3 regions of the Paenibacillus sp. FSL F4-0125 genome follow, and region 3 is predicted to be linked to each of the others. Evidence: predicted binding sites of a transcription regulator. Region 3 holds the regulator's gene; each other region holds the start of a gene.
The links. The regulator Rex, encoded in region 3, represses fermentation and respiration genes when NADH is low (regulators of the CRP and FNR family bind a similar motif). The targets are predictions, from matches to a motif close to TTGTGAAATATTTCACAA.
Positions count from the first base shown of each region.

Region 1: a site for Rex is predicted at 1,760-1,777, ahead of NST74_RS27860 (formate/nitrite transporter family protein). Genes of this name have one in related genera too.
Region 2: a site for Rex is predicted at 2,977-2,994, ahead of NST74_RS02030 (flavocytochrome c). Genes of this name have one in related genera too.

Region 1 is NZ_JBBOZJ010000001.1:6,246,723-6,251,437, forward strand. Features, by position in the region: gene NST74_RS27855 (MFS transporter) at 1-419, opposite strand, end outside; gene NST74_RS27860 (formate/nitrite transporter family protein) at 828-1,655, opposite strand; gene NST74_RS27865 (FAD-dependent oxidoreductase) at 1,932-3,296, opposite strand; gene NST74_RS27870 (formate--tetrahydrofolate ligase) at 3,632-4,715, opposite strand, start outside.
Region 2 is NZ_JBBOZJ010000001.1:449,582-454,296, reverse strand. Features, by position in the region: gene NST74_RS02040 (ABC transporter ATP-binding protein) at 1-19, shown strand, start outside; one part of gene NST74_RS02035 (IS3 family transposase) at 171-459, shown strand; one part of gene NST74_RS02035 (IS3 family transposase) at 459-1,315, shown strand; gene NST74_RS02030 (flavocytochrome c) at 1,411-2,961, opposite strand; gene NST74_RS02025 (RidA family protein) at 3,256-3,645, opposite strand; gene nhaC (Na+/H+ antiporter NhaC) at 3,660-4,715, opposite strand, start outside.
Region 3 is NZ_JBBOZJ010000001.1:4,495,550-4,500,264, forward strand. Features, by position in the region: gene NST74_RS19985 (cell wall elongation regulator TseB-like domain-containing protein) at 1-253, opposite strand, end outside; gene NST74_RS19990 (amidohydrolase) at 420-1,721, opposite strand; gene NST74_RS19995 (redox-sensing transcriptional repressor Rex) at 1,711-2,361, opposite strand; gene dinG (ATP-dependent DNA helicase DinG) at 2,495-4,715, opposite strand, start outside.

The DNA of each region.
Region 1 (4,715 bases), 1.8 Mb from region 3:
TAAATAACATTAAACAGCTCTCCGCGCTGCTTCGTAAAACGAAAGCCGATAAATGCCTGAATCGCAGGTAATGACAATGAATTAAAGAGTCCTACCAGTCCCATCGCGACCATAAATAACGTCCAGTTGTTACTTGCTGCCGGCAAAGTGAACAGTGCAAGTGCATTCATGCCCAGCGCTCCGACAATCAGCCGGTTAACGCCTACCTTATGATAGAGTGAGCCCCCGAGTAGTTGACCCACAATCCCTCCAACTGATTGAATAAGAATCACTAATCCAGCATCCGACATGCTGCGTCCAAGCTCATCAAAAACATACATTGTAACCAGTGGCCACATCAGTGCACTACCCGTTGCATTAATAAGGCTAGCAATTAAAAATATCTTAACTTCTTTAGGATAATTCTGTAAAAACTTCATAAGTAGTGTACATCCCCTGTAATATATGTGTCATTATTCCATCCAGTATTATCCCAAAACAGGGTTCAGGGCAAGCAGACGCATTGACGTGCTATCGTGATAAAGTCTTAGTGCACTTTACCTCTTAATTAGGACTAACTTCAACCGTAGCTGAGAAAAAAGTAGCACCCGTTCCCATCTATTTATATTTTATAGTTGCTGCTGTCGTCCGTAAAGCAGACTAAACAAAACGATGTGATTCGTTCTTGCAAAGTCGGGGTAATAGAGCCTAGAAACACTCCCCCTTCTAAAATCCGCCGTGCGTCCGAATCGTTCCCCCGAGCTCGGATACATCACGGCGGATTTTATTTGTCTATAACATCAAAAAGCACCCCTCGACTATGCTAAGGAGTGCTCTATAAGATAGGTTTAGGCGTGTTTCTTTACACCGCTGCCGGACATGCTGTCCACGGATTGAATAGATGCTGGCTCTTTACGTAAGTAAGCCATCCAATAAGCTGCCGCAACAAAGATCGCACCGCCAGTCAAGTTGCCTAGCCATACCGGAACAAAGTTGTTGAAGTACTCTCCCCATGAAAAATAGCCTTCAAAAATAGCCGCCGGAATTAAGAACATGTTAGCTACAACGTGCTGGAAGCCGATAGCTACAAAAGCCATCGTCGGGAACCAGATACCGAGGATTTTACCACTGAAGTTATCTGCTCCATAGGAGAGCCATACCGCCAAAGCTACGAGCCAGTTACAACCGATACCGGAAACAAATGCCGGCAAGAAGTCTGCCTCAAGCTTATGCCCTGCCATCTCTACTAATTTTTCCAGATACACACCGTCAGAGGTTAAACCAACCACGTGACCAAAAAAGTAAGCTACAAACAAAGCTCCCGCTAAATTGCTCAGGGTAATCAATACAAGATTCTTAATAACTTCCCAGAAAGATATCTTCTTCGCCATAAAAGCAAGCGGCACAGCCATCATATTGCCTGTCAGTAGTTCTCCCCCTGCAAGCAATACTAGAATCAATCCAACAGGGAAGACTGCTGCCCCAATAAAGTTAGCGATAGATCCCCATTCATGCGGTGCGCCAGCAATGACGCGAATATCCAGTAAAAATCCGAGCGCGATAAACGCCCCTCCCAGAAAGCCCAGAATTAGTACGGTGCTTAAAGGATTGTGCGCCTTTTTTATGCCGTTCTCGACCGTGACTGCGGCAATCTGCTGCGGTTTATTATAAGCCATGATTCCTATCCCCTTCATCTATTTACTTAAAATTTGTTCCTTTACGACCATTGTAGCGTGTCACAAAACACAATAACGTGACAATTATCACTTAATGAAAAACTAAGTGAAACTTTTCACTGACATGTCAAATTTAACGAAGCGCATCCATAATTACAATTGTAAGAATAGGCTCCATATTATTTTAAAGGTAAATAGTACCAGCATCAAACATGAAAAAACCGAAGCCATGAATGGCTCCGGTCTACCCGACTATAATGTTCTTATGCAATTACGTTAAACGGTTACTGCCTCTTTACTTGGTACTGATGTCGGCAGCGCTTGAATTCCTACGGTGTTCAGGAAGTTCCAAGGCTTATTGTAATGAGGTTGGAAGAAGAAATCGATAAAGGCCAGCTGGTCGATTGTCATTTTATTTTGAATACATACAGATACGGTGTTGATCGATTGCGTCAAATCCATCTTGGACATAATTTGTGCTCCGACAATGCGGCGTGTAGCACGATCAAATACAACTTTTAATTGAACCTGCTCGAACGTTGGCATAAATTCTGGACGGTAGTTGTCAATAATCGTGGTAGTCTCTACGTCCATGCCTTCAGCCTTAGCCGCTTCTTCTGTAAGACCGGTAGCAGCGATATTATCTTCATAAATCTTAATGCCCGAAGTCCCTTGAGTGCCCATATATGGAATCGTCTCTGTCATCAAGTTACGTGCGACCAAGGTGCCCATCCGTACTGCGTTGGTTGCTAGTGGAATATAAGCGTGCTTCCCTGTAGGGTTGTAATGAATCGCACAGCTGTCACCAGCGGCATACACATCTGGGCAACTAGTCTGCATATAGTCGTTGACCAAAATCGCACCATTTGGCAGCATATCCACCTGGCCTTTTAAGAGTTCAGTATTCGGACGGAAGCCGATGCAGAGAATAACAAGATCCGTCTCATGCTCTCCTGCGCTTGTGATAACCTTGGTAACTTTACCGCCTTCTCCAGCAAAAGAACTGACCTTCTCATTCAGTGCCAATTTAATGCCGTGATCCTTAAAGGATTGTTCGATTGGTGCAGTAAACTCTGGATCCAAATATTTATTCAGAATGCGGTCTTCACCATCAATCAGCGTTACTTGCTTCCCATTCATTTGGAAGGCTTCCACCAATTCAACGCCGATATAGCCAGCGCCTACGACTGTGATTTTGTTCGCATGTTTAGCTTTTTCTATAATGGTGTTGGAATGTTCATAATTCTTGCAAAGCAAGACGCCTTCCAGCTCAAGCCCTTCGAGCTTCGGCACAATCGGCCATGATCCAGTAGTCATAATCAGCTTATCGTAGGTATCCTCAAACTCCTGTCCAGTTGCCAAATTGCGAACACGCAGTGTTTGGGACTTCGTATCCACTTCGGTCACTTCATGACGCATGTTCGTCTTTACTCCGAGCTCTGCAAGCTTCTCTGGGGAAGAATAGAACAGTCCGTGCGGGTCTTTGACCACTCCACCTACATATAAAGCAATGCCACAGGATAAGAAGGAAATATTATCGTTACGCTCATATACCGTAATCTCAGCTTCTGGGTACAGTTGGGCAGTATTTACAATTGCGGCAGTTCCGGCATGGGTACATCCAATGACAGCTATTTTCATCATTTTCTTCCTCCTTCAAATGGACAACCTGGTTATATATTTGACTTGATTGACTGACCAAACTAGATATCTGATCACCGATGAGTTAATTGTGATTTATTTCACTTTATAAACTGATTATATTGTGATATTTATCACATTACAAGTCTTTTCGCCTATATTCTCAGATTGTTCACAATTTTAAGCATTTTCCGTCACCACTGCCGATGCGACCTTGTTAGCTTTGCCATGGGCGTAAGACATTATGTTCAGACCCCTCAGGATATACTTTCTTATAGCGCACAAAAAAGGCTTCCCCCTAATCCAACAGGGAAAAGCCTGATCATAAACCTAATTTACACCAAACCGTGAATCTCGCCGTCCTCATCCACCCATAGTGCCTCAGCGGCAGGTTTAGCCGGTAGACCTGGCATCGTAACAATATTCCCCGTAATGACAACAGCAAACCCTGCACCGAGCGAAAGGGTAATATCACGGATACCTACGGTAAACCCTTCAGGCGCGCCAAGCAATCTTGGCTGGTCCGAGAAGGAATACGGTGTCTTCGCCATACATACTTGAAGATCATTTAACCCAAGGCGCTCGATCACCGCCAGGCTGCGTTTAGCCGCAGGGGAAAAGTTAACCTCAGCACCACGGTAAATTTCGCGCACAATCTTAGTGATTTTAGAAGGAATGTCGAGTTCATCCTCATACAAAGGCGCAAAGCGCCCAGTGTCGCTATGCTCCAGAAGCTTCTTTAGTTCCGAAGCCAACTCTTGTCCGCCCGCACTACCTTCTGCCCATACCTTGGATATTGCCGCAGGAACGTTCAATCGGCGACAAGCCTCTACAACATCATTAATCTCTTCCGGGCTGTCACCTTCAAAATGATTAATGGCAACAAGGACAGGTACCCCAAATTTGCCGAGATTCTCTACATGCCGCTCCAAATTAGACAATCCAGATCGCAGCGCCGTCCGGTTCTCAGTTTGAAGCTCATTCTTAGGTACACCACCGTTATATTTCAAGGATTTCACCGTCACGACAAGCACTGCCGCTGAAGGGGTTAGACCGGCTTGCCGGCATTTGATATCCATGAATTTCTCTGCACCAAGATCCGCTCCAAAGCCTGCTTCCGTGACAACAACATCTCCCAGCTTGAGTGCGTAACGAGTGCCGATAACACTGCTGCAGCCATGGGCGATATTTGCAAATGGACCGCCGTGTACAATAACAGGGGTGCCCTCCAAGGTCTGTACCAGATTAGGTTTAACTGCTTCCTTCAGCAGGGCTGCCATCGCTTCAACTGCCCCTATTTGCTCTGCCGTTACAGGTTGTCCCTCTTGGTCATATCCAATCAAGATACGGTTTAGACGCTTTTTAAGATCGCTCAGATTATCGCATAAGCATAATACAGCCATAATTTCTGAAGCTGTC
Region 2 (4,715 bases), 4.0 Mb from region 3:
GAAGCAGCTTTTTGAATAGAGGCGCTCCGCTCACTATAAACGAGAAATCAAACAAAGAACCGCCCGGGCTTCAATGGGACTGACCCCATAACGTGAGACAAATCAAAACACCTTCAAAAGAATGGAACCTTGTCGTAAGATAAGGAGATCATCTTGGAGGTGTTTTTGCATTGGCAACCAGAGTAAGTTATCCCGTGGAAATAAAGATGAAAGCTATAGAAATGAGATTAGCAGGCGTACCTGTGAAAGAGGTTATGGAGCAGCTCGGAATACGGAATAAGACACAGCTAAAGACATGGATGAGATGGAATCGAAATGGTGAACGGCATCGTTTGCAGCAGCCGGTGGGTAAACAGTACAGCTATGGAAAAGGTCCGGAGGACTCTTCGGAGCTCGAAAGAGTAAAGGCAGAGAACCGATTCTTAAAACAACAATTAGAACTGCTAAAAAAGTACGAGGAGTTGGAGAGGAGGTGGAACCAGAGGCCGTTATTGCCTGGATCGAATCCATTCGAAACGAAGTGACGGTGTCTGAGGCTTGTAGATGGCTCGGAATCGCAAGAACGACTTACTACCGCTGGAAAGCAGCTGTGGGGACAAAGCATACAGACAAAGTGGTGGAGAAAATCCGGGAGCTTTGCATCCGTCATAAATTCCGCTACGGGTACCGGAAAATCACGGCGCTCCTTCGGATAGAGCAGAGTATAAATCACAAGCGAGTCCAGCGGATCATGCAGTGTGAGGGGCTTCAGTGCCGCGTGAGGATGAAAAAACGAAAGGTGACTGGGCAATCTGTACACTCCTTTGAAAATCTGCTCAAGCGACAGTTTCATGCAGAAGCACCTCTGCAAAAACTCGTCACGGACATTACCTATTTGCCATTTGGCGGGAAGATGTTGTACTTCTCCAGCATTCTAGACTTGTACAATGGTGAGATTGTGGCTTACAGTATAGCAGATAAACAAGATACCTCTTTGGTGTTGGATACGTTAAATCAACTTCCAAAGCAGGAAAAGATGTTGCTGCATAGCGACCAGGGCAGCGTGTATACGTCCTTTGCGTACCAGGAAGCTGTAAAAGGAAAAGGCATTACCATGAGCATGTCCCGTAAAGGAACGCCCGCTGATAATGCCCCCATTGAATCGTTTCATTCCACCCTAAAGTCTGAAACGTTCTACCTCGAAGATCTCACATCTACAACGACTGCAATCGTTGTAGAGACCATTCGAGACTACATCATTTACTATAACTCATTTCGAATTCAAGCGAAACTAAATAACCAGTCACCGATGGATTTCCGGCGACTGGCTACTTAAACTTGTAAGGTGTTTTGATCCCTGTCTCACAAACGGGGGTCAGTCCCAATTAGCCCAAGCGGTTCTTTTGTTTTAACCAGAATAGCAGTTAAATCTTATTGTGCTTGCACGAACTCAGCAGATTTAATCCCTGCTTGACGGCCGAAGATAATGATCTCAGCTACAGAGTTACCGCCGATCCGGTTTTGACCGTGCAATCCACCTGTAACTTCACCAGCCGCATACAGGCCAGGAATAGCAGCGCCGTCTTTATTTAATACTTCTGTGTTCGTATTGATCTTCACGCCGCCCATGGTGTAATGAATCCCTGGAGCGATCTTAATAGCGTAGTAAGGACCCGCGGACAAATCGTTGTCCATCCCTGTTGTTCTGCCGAATTCAGCATCGTTCTTGTTCTTTACCGCGCTGTTCCAAGTATCAAGTGTCGCTTTTAGCTTATCGGCTGGAACACCGATTTCTTTCGCCAATGCTTCGATGGTATCCGCTTGGATTACGAAGCCCATTTTGTCATATTGTTCAATTGCTTTCACGCGTGATTTGACGCCGGAATCAAAGACAAGCGTTGTCGCTTTTTCAGGAAGTGCATTGATCGCTTCGGTAACTTTATCACGTGTAGTCAATTCGTTTACGAACCGTGTGCCTTCGCTATTCACGAGGATAGAACCTTCGCCGCGTACAGCTTCCCCGATCAGATAAGATTTTTCTTGTTGAACTGTTGGGTGAACCTGGATTTGATCCATATCAACGGTGGTTCCGCCAAGTGCCTCAATCATCTTGATGCCGTCGCCGGTACTGCCGATTTGGTTAGTCGTTACGTATCCTTCCAGATCAGGTCTAACTTTTGATATCATATCCATGTTGGATCCAAAACCACCTGTTGTTACAACAACTGCCTTCGCTGTAATGGTTTTTTCATCAGCTTGGTTAAAGAGTACTTTGACGCCATTAGCCTTACCGTCTTTTTGAGTAATTTCTTTAACATCCGCGTTCACAAACAGTGGAATTTCTTTTTCTTGTACGTTTCTAACCAACCCTTTGACAAGGTATTGGCCTACCGCAGAGCCGTCTTCTGGACGGTGGGTACGTTTTTCGCTCATGCCGCCTGTGATCGTAATATTGTTCAGCTTGATTCCGATCGAATCCAACCAATCGATCGCACTTGCGGAATTGTCAACGAAGAAACGAAGCATCTCTTTATCATTCGTGTCATGGCCGCCCTTTAAGGTCTCTTCATAAAACTTATCATTGCTATCTTCAATGCTTTGCTCTTTTTGAAATTTCGTTTGGGAAGCGTTCATTCCTGAGGAGGATTTACTTGTATTCCCACCTGCAACCGGCATTTTTTCTAAAATAACAGGGTTCAAGCCTTTGGCCTTAGCTTCCAGTGCAGCAGACATTCCTGCACCACCAGCACCAACAATAACGATATCATAATTATCTTTTAATTGATCCAGTGGTGTGTAACTAGCTTCTGATGCACCTGATACGGCTTCAGCTTTATCATTTTTGGCCGTCTCATTTACCTTACTTTTGTTCTCGTTACCATTACTATTACCTGCGCTGTTGCTATTACTGTTACCGCAGCCTGCGATTACGAGCATGACAGAGAGAATGAGAATGAGAGCAGTACTTGTTGTCTTCTTCATCTTTATAACGCCCCTTTGTGAATGTTTTCACATTTATGATAACGCAAAGTCGATGTTTTGTGAAGGTATTTCTGTAATTAGTTATGATTACTGTTACATTTTCATGTATATTTTCACTTAAATTTTCATAAAAATTCTTGCTTTCAATATCTCCGCAGCTTACTACTCAAAAAAAAGCCACCCTTTCCAGGGCGGCCATCTGCCTTATTTTCTAATCCTTTTTCCATACAGGGTGTGCAGGCTTAACTATCTGAAATTCTAAAGTAACCCGTAATTTGAGCGCTACTGGATCACTTATGGTATATAAGCTATAACTTCAATTTCTACGAGCCCATCCTTAGGCAGACGTGCTACTTCAACAGCGCTGCGAGCAGGGTATGGCTGAGCAAAAAACCTTCCATAAATCTCATTCACCTTAAGAAAATCATTCATATCCTTTAGGAAAACGGTCGTCTTTATTACCTGATCCATGCTTGTACCCGCCGCTTCCAGTATGGCTTTGACATTCAGCAATGACCGTTCCGTCTGCTCCTCAACCGTAGCAGGAAAAGTCCCATTAACCGGGTCTAGTCCGAGTTGTCCTGAAGTATATAGGACGTTCCCAAGCTTTACAGCTTGAGAGTAAGGTCCAATTGCGCTTGGTGCATCCGTTGTTATTACAGTTTCTTTATGCATATTTGTCATTTTAAAAGACTCCTTTATCCAGCTTGTTCATTAGTGTTACCGTCATATTCCTTTAGCATTTCTGCCTGTTGCTCTGGCGTTAACTTCGCGATACCGAATCCCGTGAAGCCCCATATCGTCGCAAAGATTATTCCTGTCCAACAGAGAACAGCCCAAGGTAAATAATCTAGCGTTGCAACACCCAGCGTACCCGCCATATAAGCACCTGCAGCTGTCCAAGGCAGAATAGGCTCGGTAATCGCCGCTGAATCCTCGATGGTACGTCCCAAGTTCTTCGGATGCAAGCCACGACGGATATATGCTTCACGCAGCATTTCACCTGGCATTAAGATGGATACCTGACCATTACTTGTAACTCCGATCATCGTAAGACCTGTAACAATGGTTGCTACGATCATTGAACCTGTGGAATGGACGAACTTCAAAAGCTTATTAACAATCAATTCCAAGGACTTGGTCAGAGATATGGTTCCAGCGAACGTGATTGCACAGAAGCAAATGAGAAGTGTACCCATCATGGAGTTCATTCCGCCACGATTTAGAAGACGGGGTACATCTTCAATAACGTTGGCAGAATCAAACCCAGCAACTTGAACCATAGAAATATTAAATCCATTAACAACAGAAGATACGACGTCATTCAACGTAAATCCCTGGAATACAAGTGCGTTGGCCATAGCGAACATGGAAGAGATCAGCATAACCGGTATTGTCGGTTTCTTCGTAATCGAACCATACAAAATGATTAATACAGGTACTAAAAGCAGCAGATTAAAGTCGTAAATTGTATCCAACGATCCCATGATTGTTCCAACCTTCTCCGGAACAATAGCACCTGCGGCATCTGTGTTTAGGCCTGTGATAATAAAAACAACGCTTGCGACAATAAAGGAAGGAATTGTGGTATACAATAAATGTCCAATATGCTCATATAGATTGACACCTGTTGCTAACGCCGCAATATTGGTTGTGTCTGAAAGCGGTGACAATTTATCACCAAAATAAGCACCTGCAACTACAGCACCAGCCACTGCTGCTAAGTTTGCATCCATACCCGCGCCAACGCCCAT
Region 3 (4,715 bases):
GTACCCATACCATCAACTCGGTCCCGGATTGATTCTTCCCTGTTAAGACCCAGTACACTGCATTTTCATCCCACACGGATTTCTGTGCTTTAGTTACCTCTGTCAGACCAGCGCTGGTTTTGGCGATATCCTTAGCAATATCTCGCTCGTTCCATTGATCTTTCATAATATAGGCATAGAACTGGATAAGTCCAAACAGAAGGAGCAGAATCAGAACTGACCCCAGGAGGATCCATTTTTTCCTTTTCTTCAAGGTACAGCTCCCTTTCTAGTAATATATCTTTTTTGATTATATAACACACCCGTGTGTTTATCCAAAGTTTCATATTCATTCATATAAATTCTTATATTTACAGAAAAGGCCGTAACTTTTGCAAACGCAGAAAGTCACAGCCTTTCAGTTAATTTATGATCTTAGACTAGCGCTTGAGCAGCCCCTCAAAGGATTCTTGCGCCTTACGACGGATAGCTTCCTCATCTAACGTTAGACATTGTCCATGTTTTACAACCTGTTTACCATTCACCCATACATGCTCAACATCCTTGGCACTGGCAGAGTATACAGCATGAGACAGCAAATCTGTGTGCGGTAGTAAATGCGGCTGGTCTATATCAATCGCGATAAAGTCAGCTTTCATGCCTACAGCGAGCCTGCCCACATCATTTAAAAAGATAGACTTCGCGCCATACTCTGTAGCCATACTCAGAGCTTCCGGAGCCGGTACAGCCGTAGGATCACCACTTACACCTTTATGGATAAGTGCTGCAAGACGCATCTCTTCAAACATATCCAAGTTATTATTACTTGCCGCGCCATCTGTACCCAGCGACACCTTCACACCGGCCTTTAGAAGATCTGTAACACGAGCAACTCCACTAGCCAGTTTTAGATTACTTCCCGGGTTATGAGATACACCTACATTATGACGAGCCAGAATCTCGATCTCTTCATCATTCAAATGAACGCCATGAGCAACAATAGACGGACGTGTGAACATTCCAAGCTTCTCTAAATGCGCTACAGGCCGCAGTCCGTAATCCACTACATTCTGCTCCACTTCGCGTTTCGTTTCGGACATATGGGTATGCATCGGTAAATCCAAATCATGTGCCGCCTGTACAAACTTAACAAAGAAATCCGGCGGGCAGGTATATGGGGCGTGTGGCGAGATCATCGTTGTAATTCTACCGTCAGCCTTTCCATGCCAGTTACGTGCAAAAGAAATCGCTTCCGCAAGCTTGTGATTCTGTACTTCCTCTGGACAAAGGCCGATTACGCCTCTCATCAATACGGAACGGATACCTGACAATTCGACCACCTCAGCTACTCGATCCATATGATCATACATATCCAGGAAGGTTGTAGTGCCACCTTTCAGCATTTCCAGAACAGACAAGGAGGTTCCCCAGTACACATCTTCTCCGGTGAATTTCTCTTCCATCGGCCACATTTTTTCCTGAAGCCACACTTGAAGCGCTAAATCATCTCCATAACCACGAAGCAATGACATTGCGGCATGGCCGTGTGTGTTTACCAGACCAGGCATAAACAACAGACGACTGCCATCAACAACTTGCACACCTTCTTCCATCAAAGGCTCTTCTTTTCCTATGTAAGTGATCAAATCATCTTCAATAGTCATATATCCACTAAGAACAGGCTCATCCGTTCCCGGAATAAGAAAACGCCCGCCTTTGATAATCGTTTTACTACTCTTCATTTCCGCTTTCTTCCTTTCCGTCTTTCAAATAATAAGCAAGGCTTTGCAAATCCGTTGTAAAATCGGCTGCATGAACCCGGATATTCGGTGGTGTTTTTAGAATCACTGGTGCAAAATTCAAAATCGCCTCAATACCAGATTCAATAAGAATATCTGCTACATTCTGCGCTTCTGAGTCAGGTACTGTAATAATCCCAATTCGAATGCCTTGCTCACGAACTGTCTGACCTAGCTCCTCCATGGGTTGAACCGTAAGAGAGTTGATTTTCCGCCCTACCTTAGGTGCATAAGAGTCAAATATAGCGGTAATCTTCATAGTATCTTTCAGATAAGCATTATAATTAGATAATGCATGTCCAAGGTTACCGGCACCTACTAAAGCCACATTCAGCTGTTGGTCCAGCTTTAAAATATGACGGATTTTCTCAATAAGATAAGTTACGTCATACCCAATACCTTTTCTGCCGAAGTCTCCAAAATACGCTAAATCTTTACGGATTTGAGCGGGATTGAGATCAAGTTTTTGTCCTAATTCTTGCGAGGAAACGGTTAATATTTCACGTTTCTGGAGATCATTCAAGAAACGTAAGTACACAGGAAGTCTTCGAACAACGGCTTCTGATATTTTATCCGATTTCATAATTTACCTCCTAATTTAAGTACTAATCTGTTTAAATCCTATTAAAATTTCTGTACCTCGTCTCAATGAAGAGCGGTATTCTCTTATACCGCCCTTCATTGTGGAGTGATTAATTAAACAGAAGATGTCCTTCTTAAGAAACGCCTCCGTCTTCCAACCACTCTGCTATACGAGGAACCATTTGATCCGTCAACATATGTTCCATTTTCGGGCCAGGCAACGAATAAAGGAAATACTTCCCATAATGAGATTCGATAACCCTAGTGTCATACACTATAACAATACCCCGATCCTGCGCTGTCCGTACCAGTCTTCCAAATCCTTGCTTGAAGCGGATAACTGCCTGAGGCACCGACAATTTCATAAACGGATTCTTCTTCTGGGCTTGTAATAACTCAGACTTCGCTTCCGCTAGAGGGTGATTAGGCGGTTGAAATGGAAGCCTCACGATGGCCAGGCATGTCAATGCCTCACCCGGAATATCTACTCCCTCCCAGAAGCTGCTAGTTCCAAGTAGAACTGAAGCAGCACTGTCCTGAAAACGTCGAATCAGCTTACTGCGGCTTCCACCTTCCACGCCTTGACCTAGCACCGTAATTTCTTGTGAGGCTAGAGCCTCTTTCAGAGGATCGTAAACTTGGCGCAGCATCTTGTAAGAAGTAAACAGAACAAGCATCCGTCCGCGTGTCGTAATTGCCGCTTCTGCTAGTGACTGTACGAGCGTATCGACAAATCGGGCATCACCCACACTGCCTTTCACACTAGGGAAATCCCGTGGAATTACTAATAGTGCCTGCTCCCGATACTTAAAGGGAGAAGGAAGGAGAGATGTCATTAGACGCCCCTCTTCCGCAGCTTCATTGAGTCCGAGATTATCAATCATAAACTGGAACGATTTATCGACAGAAAGCGTCGCCGAGGTTAACACAATACTTTTCTTTTTGTCGAAGAACAGCTCTTTAAGCTGGGTACTAACATCAACAGGGACGGCATATAGCTGTAGCGATTTGCTGCGATAATTTCCATTCGCCTCCAGCCAATATACTACATTCTCGTCGTTTAATCCCATAAAAAACCGTACTTGCTCACGTATAGAAGCTAAATCCTTGAATAAGCCGCTAATATCGGTTACTAGACTATCTGAAGAAGATTGACCTTCTTGATCACGCATCTCATTAAGCATTTTATCACCCTTACGGATAATTTCGCTTAATGTCAGATTCATAGTATTCTCTAAAGCAACCAATTCATCCCAATCCTTCGGTTTACGGGTAGGAAGTAACCGCATGACTAGCTGTCCAGCTTCTCCCGCTGCTGCATCGCTACGTTCCGGCAAGAGGCTGAATAGCTTGTCACTAAGTAGATCCCAGGTTTCTTTTACAGTAAGCAGATCTGGATAGATTCTATCGATAACTCCGCTCCATTCAGAAGCTTCCTCACTGCCTGATGACTGAAGCATTTGACGAAGCGTTGGGAGTTGGCCGTTACGATTATCCTTGTATAATCGGGACAGCGTGTGAGCCACCGTGAAATGCTTCATATGCATACCTAAATGCTTGCCAGCCACATCCTCCAGATGGTGGGCCTCATCAATAACAAGATGTTCATAAGCCGGGAGTAGCTGGTGCCCAGCCTTAACATCTGCGAAAAGCTTAGAGTGGTTCGTAATAACCACGTCAGCAATACCCGCTTCATGTTTTGCCCGATGGTAATAACACTTGCGGAACCAAGGACAGGAGCGACCGAGACAAGAATCGGTATCGCTTGCTACCGTCTCCCAGAAATCTCCGCCACGACCGCTTAAATTGAGCTCTTCGTCATCTCCTGATTCACTTTGTGTCAGCCAAACGATCATCTGAGCCGCAGTAAGTGCATCTTCCCTTGGACTTATAAAGTCTTTTTTATTAATTTTATGTTCAAACTTACGAAGACACAAATAATGCCCTCTGCCTTTAAAAATCGCAGCTTTAAATGGAAACGGAACTACCTGCGTTAACAAAGGAATATCACGCTCACGCAATTGATCCTGCAGATTAATGGTATGAGTGCTGACCATAACTTTTTCATTAGTGCGAACACTTTGGTATATGGCAGGCAACAAATAACCAAGCGATTTGCCGGTTCCTGTCCCTGCTTCGATCAATAGATGTTTGTCTTCGGCAAGTGCCGTTATCACCTCATTGATCATAATATCCTGAGCTTCTCGGCTTTCATACTGTGGCAAAGTGTCTTTAAGCCGTTTCGTTACTTCATCCATATAATCTTTAAATGATAAATTCTGTAGCGGATTCTCAGCATGCTCGTCACGAGGTGGAGCTAGTTCATTCCAATCCCCTACTGCAAGCGCTAATTGA